DNA from 2 places in the Streptomyces sp. NPDC058880 genome. Region 1 is predicted to be linked to the other one. Evidence: riboswitches for the same ligand, from Rfam matches in the RefSeq annotation. Region 1 holds a riboswitch; the other holds the start of a gene.

Region 1 (4,742 bases):
TCGTGCGTGACGGCCAGGACCGTCGTGCCCAGGCGTGAGAACAGCCCTCGCAGCTCGACCACGAGCCGCTCCCGCAGCCCCCGGTCCAGCTGGCCGAGCGGTTCGTCGAGCATCAACAGCCGCGGCGAGGGCGCCAGGGCCCGGGCCAGCGCCACCCGCTGCTGCTCTCCCCCGGACAAGGAGGCCACGGCGCGGCCCTGTGCCCCGGGGAGCCCCACCAGTTCGAGCAGTTCGGCGACCCGGTCGGGGTACGTCCGGCGGCCCCCGGCACGGCCGCCGCCGCGCATCCGCAGGCCGAAGGAGACGTTCGCGCCGACATCGCGGTGCGGGAAGAGCTGGTGGTCCTGGAACATCAGGCCCACGCCGCGCCGGTGCACGGGTACGGCGGCCTGGTCGGCGCCGTCCAGCAGCACGCGTCCCCCGGACACCTGCTGGAGCCCGGCCACCACCCGCAGCAGTGTGGACTTCCCGCTGCCGCTCGGACCCAGCACGCACACGGTCTCGTGCTCGTCCACCGTCAGGTCCACGGAGTCGACGACCGCGCGCTCGCCGAAGCGGACCGACACCCCTTCCAGCTGAAGCAGGGTCATCAGAACTCTCCGGAGGTCTTGTCGGGACGCAGCCGCTCCAGCGCCAGCAGGGAGACCGCGCACACCAGCATCAGGATGGTGCTCAGGGCCATCGCCTGCCCGTAGTTCAGTTCGCCGGCCCGTCCCAGCAGCCGCGCCACGGCCACCGGCAGCGTCGGCCGGTCCGGCCGCGCGATGAAGACGGTCGCGCCGAACTCGCCCAGCGACACGGCGAAGGCGAACCCGGCCGCGATCAGCAGCGCCCGCCGCACCAGCGGCAGGTCCACCTCCCGCCAGGCGCGCAGCGGTGACGCGCCCAGCACGGCGGCGGCCTCCCGCAGCCGTCCGTCCACCGCGCGCAGTACCGGCAGCATGGTCCGTACGACGAAGGGCACGCCGACCAGGGCCTGGGCCAGCGGCACCAGGATCCACGAGGTCCGCAGATCCAGCGGCGGCTCGTCCAGGGTGATCAGGAAGCCGAAGCCGACCGTCACGGCGGACACCCCCAGCGGGAGCATCAGCATCGCGTCGAAGCCGCGTACGAAGCGGCCGCCGCGCCTGGTCAGGACCGCGGCCGCGAGTCCCCCGACGACCAGGGCGACCGCGGTGGCGGCGAGCGCGTACTGCAGGGAGTTCCAGATCGCCTCCAGCGGCGGTACCAGGAAGGTGCCGCCGCCGGCGCCGGCGTCCTGCAGGGCCCGGTAGAAGCCGAGGCCGTAGCCACCGGGGGTGTCGAAGGACCGCTCGACGAGCACGGCCAGCGGCGCCACGATCAGCAGCCCGATGGTGAGCAGGACCCCGCCCAGGAGGGTGTGCTGCGCCCCACCGTGCGGCCGGTGCGCGGTACGGCCCGGGTCGACCAGGCGCAGTGCGGTCTCGCGCCGACGCACCGTCCAGGCGTGCAGGGCGAGGATCGCGCCGATGGCGGCGAACTGCACCATCGTCAGCACGGCCGCCGTCGGCAGGTCCAGCAGCTGCGCGGTCTGCCGGTAGACCTCCACCTCCAGGGTGGAGTAGGCGGGTCCGCCCAGGATCAGCACGACGCCGAAGGAGCTGAAGGTGAAGAGGAACACCATCAGGGAGGCCGCGGCCACGGCCGGGGCGAGCGCGGGCAGCGTCACCCGCCGCCAGGCGGCGAACCGGCCGGCGCCCAGCACCCGGGCGGCCTCCTCCTGGCGCGGATCGAGCTGGGCCCACAGGCCGCCGACGGTACGGACGACGACGGCGTAGTTGAAGAAGACGTGGGCGAGCAGGATCGCCCAGACGGTGGTGTCGAGCCGGACGCCCGCCAGCTCCTCCAGCATGCCGCCGCGCCCGAGCAGAGCGAGGAAGGCGGTGCCCACGACCACGGTCGGGAGCACGAACGGCACGGTCACCACCGCCCGCAGCAGCTGTTTGCCGGGGAACTCAAGGCGTGCGAAGGCGTACGCGCCGGGGAGCGCGATCAGCAAGGTGAGCGCGGTGGAGGCGAACGCCTGCCAGGTGGTGAACCAGAGCACGCCGGCGATGTCGGGCCGGGACAGGACCTCGCCGATCCGGCCGAACTGCCATCCGGTGTCGGTCTTGAGGCCGCGGCCGACGATCGCCGCGACGGGGTAGGCGAAGAACAGCCCGAAGAAGGCGAGGGGGGCGGCCATCAGGGCGAGGCGGACGGCGGTGGCCCGCCCGCTCCCGCCCCGCCCGGGTGCCCGCCCCGGTCCGGGGACCGGGGCGGCGTCGTCGGCCGACGCCGCTCCCGGCTCCTTCGTGGCGGCTACTTCACGACCAGTGCGGTCCATGCCTTGACCCACTGCTCACGGTTCTTGGCGATGGTCTCCGGTGCCACGTTCTCCGGCTTGTCGACCACCACGCCGTGCTTGGTGAACAGCTCCGGCAGCGCGGCGTCCTTGGTCACGGGGTTCACGAACATCTGGAGCGGCATGTCCTCCTGGAACTTCTTGCTGATCAGGAAGTCCACGAGGGCCTTGCCACCCTCCTCGTTCTTCGCGCCCTTGAGCAGGCCCGCGAACTCGGTCTGGCGGAAGCAGGTGCCGGTGGCGACGCCTGTGGGGGCCTCGGCCGGCTGCGGCTCGCCGTACAGCACCTCGACCGGCGGGCTGGAGGCGTAGGAGACGACCAGGGGGCGGTCGCCCTTGGCCTTCTTACCGCCCGCGGATCCGGAGAAGCGCTCGTTGTAGGCCTGCTCCCAGCCGTCGACGACCTCGACGCCGTTGGCCTTCAGCTTGCTCCAGTAGTCCTGCCAGCCCTCCTCGCCGTACTTGCCGACGGAGGCGAGCATGAATCCGAGGCCGGGAGAGGACGTCGCGGCGTTTTCGACCACCAGCAGGTTCTTGTACTCGGGCTTGGTCAGGTCGTCGAGCGTCTGCGGCGGGGCGATCTTCTTGTCGGCGAAGTAGGCCTTGTCGTAGTTGACGCAGATGTCGCCGGTGTCGACCGGGGTGACCCGGTGCTCGCTGTCGAGCACGTACTCGGGCTTCACGTCGGCCAGGCCCTTGGCCTCGTACGGGGTGAAGATGCCGTTGTCGAGGGCACGCGAGAGCAGGGTGTTGTCGACGCCGAAGAAGACGTCGCCGCGGGGGGAGCCCTTGGTGAGGATCTCCTGGTTCAGGGCGGCGCCGGCGTCACCGGACTTCAGCACCTTGACGGTGTAACCGCTCTGCTGCTCGAACTCCTTGAGGACCGACTCGGTCACGTTGAAGGAGTCGTGGGAGACGAGCGTGACGGTCTTGGACTTCGGGGCGTCGCTGGTGCCCGCGGCCTTGTCCTTGGCGTCGCCGCCGCCGCAGGCGCTGAGCGTGGTGACGCCCAGCGCGGCCGCGAGCGCAGCGCCCGCGATCTTCCTGGTGGTGCTCACTGGTGATTCCTCCTGGGATGACCAGGAGAAGACGCGGCCCTGCCCGGCGCTCTGTGGGAGCGGACGCCGGGCAGGGCGCAACAGCTTGAGTGGTGACCGAACTTCCTACCCCGAATGACCGGGGCGAGGTTCAGAGGGTCTGCGGATGACGGATACCGCACTCTCAGCGCTGTGGCGCTCCCCTGTCGGAATATGCAATTGGTTCGGCCACAGGGTACCTCGTGGCCGAATGGGACCGGTCAGAAGCGGACGTCAGCGCTCCGAAGCGGCCAGCTGGCCGCACGCGCCGTCGATCTCCTGGCCCCGGGTGTCCCGTACGGTCACGGGCACGCCGTGGCGGGCGATGGCCTCCACGAAAGCCTTCTCGTCCTCGGGCCGCGAGGCGGTCCACTTGGATCCGGGGGTCGGGTTCAGCGGGATCAGGTTGACGTGCACGCGCTTGCCCTTGAGCAGCCGTCCCAGGAGGTCACCGCGCCAGGCCTGGTCGTTGATGTCGCGGATCAGGGCGTACTCGATCGAGATCCGGCGGCTGGACTTCTCGGCGTACTCCCAGGCCGCGTCGAGGACCTCGCGGACCTTCCAGCGGGTGTTCACCGGGACCAGGGTGTCGCGCAGCTCGTCGTCCGGCGCGTGCAGCGAGACCGCGAGGCGGCACTTGAAGCCCTCGTCGGCGAACCGCAGCATGGCCGGGACCAGGCCGACCGTGGAGACCGTGATGCCGCGCTGGGACAGACCGAGGCCGTCGGGCTCCGGGTCCGTGAGCCGGCGGATGGCGCCGACGACGCGGTTGTAGTTGGCCAGGGGCTCGCCCATGCCCATGAAGACGATGTTCGACAGCCGGGCGGGGCCGCCGGGCACCTCGCCGTCGCGCAGGGCGCGCATGCCGTCGACGATCTGGTGCACGATCTCGGCGGTGGAGAGGTTGCGGTCCAGACCAGCCTGGCCGGTGGCACAGAAGGGACAGTTCATGCCGCAGCCGGCCTGCGAGGAGATGCACATGGTGACCCGGTCGGGATAGCGCATCAGCACGGACTCGACGAGTGTGCCGTCGTGCAGCTTCCACAGGGTCTTGCGGGTGGTGTCGTCGTCGCAGCTGATGTGCCGGATGACGCTCATCAGGTCCGGGAGGAGCTCCTGCTGGAGCTTGGTCCGGGAGCCGGCGGGGATGTCCGTCCACTCGGCGGGGTCGTGCGCGTAGCGGGCGAAGTAGTGCTGGGAGAGCTGCTTGGCCCGGAAGGGCTTCTCGCCGATGGCGGCGACCGCTTCGCGGCGCTCGGCCGGGGTCATGTCGGCGAGGTGCCGGGGCGGCTTCTTGGCCC
Region 2 (4,742 bases), on a different contig from region 1:
CGGCGGAGGCCGTTCGAAGTCCTCCTCCGGCGAGTGGTAGGTGACGGGCCGGGGCGGTTCCCTCGTTAACCCGCCTGAGGGAACCGGACACCCCAAACCACCCAGAGCCCTGGAAAGGGTGGATAGAGTCGCGAACTGTGCCGTTCCCTGGGCACTTGGAGCCCGTGGCACCGCCTGACCTGTGGTGACGCCGACTACCTGCCGAGCGCTGCCCCAGGACCCGGCATCAGCGGGGGCGGCCCCCGCGGGGCGGTCCACCTCTGAAGGCCCGCCGCCACGCCTGGGGGTGAGCTTGTCTCCGGTCCACAATGCGGGTGTGCCGACACTGATCGGTTCGGTACAGAGGGCGCTGAGGCTGCTCGAAGCGGCGGGATCCCACCGCGAGGGAGCCCCGGCGAAGCAACTGGCGCGTGAGGCCGGGCTTCCGCTTCCCACCGCCTACCACCTGCTGCGCACTCTGACGCACGAGGGCTATCTGCGCAGGGAGAGCGGAGTCTTCGTACTGGGCGCGGCGGCAGGGCGACTGGCCGGCGGCGGACTCCAGCAGAAACGTCGCACCATGATCCTCGACTCGCTCGCTCACTTCCGCGACGCGGTGGGGGCGCCCGTCTACTTCGCGGTCTACCGCGAGGGTGAAATCGAGGTGGTGGGGGTCTCGGACACCCCGGGCCGTCCGGCGTGCGAGGAGTGGGCCGACTTCCGCGCCACCGGATTCGCGCACGCCATCGGGCAGTGCCTGCTCGGCCAGCTCGACGAGAGTGCGCGCAGGGACTATTACGACCGCCATCCGGTAGAGGCCATCACTCCTTATACCGTGCGCGATCTGCATGCCTTGGAGAACCGGATCGGGGCCCTCGGGCGAATGCAGCCTGTAATCGAGCGTCAAGAATATGCCCTGGGCACAGTCTGTGCCGCGATCCCCATCACGGCCGGCGATACGGCCGCGACGATGGCCATTTCCTTGCCCCTGCACCAGGAAGATCGATTGCTGTATGTAGTCGATCGACTACGGAGTGAAGTAGGCGCGCTGTTGAGCACCCTCTCGTTCTCTATCAGTATCTGAAAACTCACTCCTTGTGATCTGCTCGCGCTTCCACCACTCTTGTCAAGAGGGTCCTGGGGGGTCATTCCTGGCCACTTCCACTACAGCGGGGTAGGCAATGCGCGAGTCGGTACAGGCAGAGGTCATGATGAGTTTCCTCGTTTCCGAGGAGCTCTCGTTCCGGATCCCGGTGGAACTCCGGTACGACGCCCGTGATCCCTACGCAGTCCGCCTGACCTTCCACCTTCCCGGAGACGCGCCCGTGACCTGGGCGTTCGGCCGGGAGCTGCTCCTCGACGGCATCAACAAGCCGTGTGGTGACGGCGATGTGCATATCGCCCCCACCTGCCCCGAGGAGCTGTCCGACGTCCACATCCGGCTTCAGGTCGGCGGCGACCGTGCCCTGTTCCGGGCCAGCGCGGCACCGCTCGTCGCGTTCCTCGACCGCACCGACCGGCTCGTGCCGCTCGGACAGGAACGGAACACGGGCGACTTCGAGGAACACCTGGACGAGGCACTCGGCAGAATCCTGGCCGAGTCGCGGCAGAACGAGCAGAACGAGCAGAACGCGGGCTGAACCGCAGTCCGGGTCCGCTCGCTCCCGCGCGCCGATGAGTGGTCCTTGCCCGCTCACCCTTCGGGCCGAAGCGCGGTCCCGGCCCGCTCATCCCTCGGGCCGAACCACCGTTCAGCGCTTGCGCCGCCGGCCCCGGCCGCCGCGTGCCGGCCCCGAGCCCGGTGCGGCGTCCGGGGATTCCGGCCGGTCGGCTGACACGACCAGCGCCGCGAGTGCCGTCGTCACGGGCACCGAGGCCACGAGACCGATCGAGCCGACGAGGGTCCGTACGATCTCCACCGCGACCAGTTCGCTGTTCGCCACCGCTCCCATGCTGCTGTTGGCGATCGAGAACAGCAGGAGCAAGGGGAGCGCGGCGCCCGCGTAGGCCAGTACCAGGGTGTTGACCACCGACGCGATGTGGTCGCGGCCGATCCGGATGGCGGCCCGATACAGGGCCCGGGGGCCCATCGACGGGTCGGCCTGGTGCAGTTCCCAGACCGCCGAGGTCTGGGTGACCGTCACGTCGTCGAGGACGCCCAGCGATCCGATGATGATCCCGGCGAGCAGCAGACCGCTCATGTCGATGTCCGGGTACAGACCGTGGATCAGACCGGTGTTGTCGTCGGTGTTCCCGCTGAGGAACGCCCAGTCGATGAACACCGAACCCAGCAGGCCGATCAGCAGCAACGACACGAGCGTCCCCAGGACCGCCACGGAGGTGCGTGCGGTCAGGCCGTGGCACATGTAGAGCGCGATCAGCATGATGGCGCTCGCCCCGACCACCGCGACCACCAGCGGGTTCGATCCCTGGAGGATGGCGGGGAGGATGAAGAGCGTCAGCACGCCGAAGCTGACGACGAGTGCGATCAGCGCGAAGAGCCCGCGCATCCGGCCGACGAGGACGACCGAGAGCGCGAAGATGCCGGCCAGTGCCGCCAGCGGAAGCTTGCGGTTCACGTCGATCACCGAGTACTGGAGGTCGCGCGGCGCGTCGGGGGCGTACGCGACCACCACCTCCTGGCCATCCGCGAGCTGCCGTGGTGCGCCCGGCTGGACGATCTCCACGAAGGTGCGTCCCCGGTCCGGGCCGCTCCCGACCTCGACGGTGGCCTTCTTGCACTCTCCGGTCTGCGCGGCCCGGGCCTCGCGCCCCGTCGGGGTCGACACCTCGCCGGTCGGCGGCACCTGCCCGGCGTTCACGGACGCGCAGTCGACGCGTTCCAGTGAGACGACCTTGGCCTGCTGGGTCTGCCGGTCGAAGCCCACCCCGGTCCGCTCGTGGTCCGGGGCGCCGCCCGGCCAGAGGACCGCCAGACCGGCGAACACGGCGACGGCAAAGGGGATCAGCACCGCCGCGATGACCTTGCGCAGGTGCTTCGAGACGGGGGCGGCCGGTCCGTGACCGTGGCTGTGGGAATGGCCGGAGGAGTGCCCGTGTCCGGCGTGCGCGTGGCCGGAGTGGCTGCCGGTCTCGGTGGGCTCGGTGGGGGGCTGCGGCGAGGACGTCACCAGCAGATCATCGCAAGAGATGAGGGGGGCCCACTGTTCAGCACGCCATGGATGACGCTAGCGTGGGGGCTACTTTGCACAACGCGGGAGCTCGGAGCACCGGGCTGAGAGGGCGCTGATCACCGTACGCGGGCACGGATGCGTAGGGGAAGAGGCTGCGTCGACCGCCGAACCTGTTACCGGGTAATGCCGGCGTAGGGAGATCAGGTCTCATGACCATTCAGGACGCACGCACGCCTGCCGTCAGCCAGGACGCCGACGGCTCGACCGAGCGCAAGCCGGGCTGGCACAAGGGCTACGTGGCGGGCTCCCGCCCCGACATCCGGGTGCCGGTCCGCCAGGTCCACCTCACCAACGGCAAGGACGTGACGCTCTACGACACGTCCGGTCCGTACACCGACCCGCAGATCGAGACCGATGTGCGACGGGGCCTCGCGCCGCTGCGCGAGAACTGGATCATCGGCCGCGGCGACACCGAGGAGTACGCCGGACGCCCGGTCCGCCCCGAAGACGACGGCATCAAGCACACCTCGCCGCGCGGCGGCCTCAAGAACCTCGACGCGGTCTTCCCGGGCCGCCCCCGCCAGCCCCGCCGGGGCCGCGACGGGGCCGCCGTCACGCAGCTCGCGTACGCCCGCCGGGGCGAGGTCACCCCGGAGATGGAGTACGTCGCGATCCGCGAGAACGTCTCCGCCGAGGTCGTCCGTGAGGAGATCGCGGCAGGTCGCGCGGTGCTCCCCGCGAACGTGAACCACCCGGAGATCGAGCCGATGATCATCGGCAAGAAGTTCCTGGTGAAGGTCAACGCCAACATCGGCAACTCCGCCGTCACCTCCTCGATCGAGGAGGAGGTGGAGAAGATGACCTGGGCGACCCGCTGGGGCGCCGACACGGTCATGGACCTCTCGACGGGCCGCAACATCCACACCACCCGCGAGTGGGTCCTGCGCAACTCCCCCGTGCCGATCGGCACCGTGCCGCTCTACCAGGCACTCGAGAAGGTCGACGGCCGTGCCGAGGAGCTGACCTGGGAGATCTATAAGGACACGGTCATCGAGCAGGCCGAGCAGGGCGTCGACTACATGACGGTCCACGCCGGCGTGCTGCTCCCGTACGTGCCGCTGACCGCCCGCCGCAAGACCGGCATCGTCTCGCGCGGCGGCTCGATCATGGCCGCATGGTGCCTCGCGCACCACAAGGAGAACTTCCTCTACACGAACTTCGAGGAGCTCTGCGAGATCCTGGCGACGTACGACGTCACGTACTCGCTGGGTGACGGCCTGCGCCCGGGGTCCATCGCGGACGCCAACGACGCGGCGCAGTTCGCGGAGCTCAAGACGCTGGGCGAGCTCAACACCATCGCCAAGCGCCACAACGTGCAGACGATGATCGAGGGTCCGGGCCATGTCCCGATGCACAAGATCAAGGAGAACATCGACCTCCAGCAGGAGATCTGCGAGGAGGCGCCCTTCTACACGCTCGGCCCGCTCACCACGGACGTGGCGCCCGCGTACGACCACATCACCTCGGGCATCGGCGCCGCGATGATCGCCTGGTGGGGTACGGCGATGCTCTGCTACGTCACGCCCAAGGAGCACCTGGGCCTGCCCAACCGGGACGACGTCAAGACCG

What was found. Region 1 has a riboswitch for thiamine pyrophosphate ahead of ACFW2G_RS20455 (thiamine ABC transporter substrate binding subunit). Riboswitches for the same ligand answer to the same signal wherever they lie in the genome.
Region 2: it holds a riboswitch for thiamine pyrophosphate, as region 1 does, so the genes downstream of both, thiC (phosphomethylpyrimidine synthase ThiC) here and ACFW2G_RS20455 (thiamine ABC transporter substrate binding subunit) in region 1, are expected to answer to the same signal.

Annotation. Positions count from the first base shown of each region.
Region 1 is NZ_JBHYMC010000035.1:61,817-66,558, forward strand. It holds gene ACFW2G_RS20445 (ABC transporter ATP-binding protein) at 1-590, opposite strand, end outside; gene ACFW2G_RS20450 (ABC transporter permease) at 590-2,206, opposite strand; gene ACFW2G_RS20455 (thiamine ABC transporter substrate binding subunit) at 2,323-3,423, opposite strand; TPP riboswitch at 3,508-3,617, opposite strand; gene rlmN (23S rRNA (adenine(2503)-C(2))-methyltransferase RlmN) at 3,676-4,742, opposite strand, start outside.
Region 2 is NZ_JBHYMC010000005.1:87,463-92,204, reverse strand. It holds gene ACFW2G_RS05000 (DUF5326 family protein) at 1-40, shown strand, start outside; gene ACFW2G_RS04995 (helix-turn-helix domain-containing protein) at 326-1,063, shown strand; gene ACFW2G_RS04990 (SsgA family sporulation/cell division regulator) at 1,161-1,619, shown strand; gene ACFW2G_RS04985 (YibE/F family protein) at 1,731-3,110, opposite strand; TPP riboswitch at 3,184-3,328, shown strand; gene thiC (phosphomethylpyrimidine synthase ThiC) at 3,323-4,742, shown strand, end outside.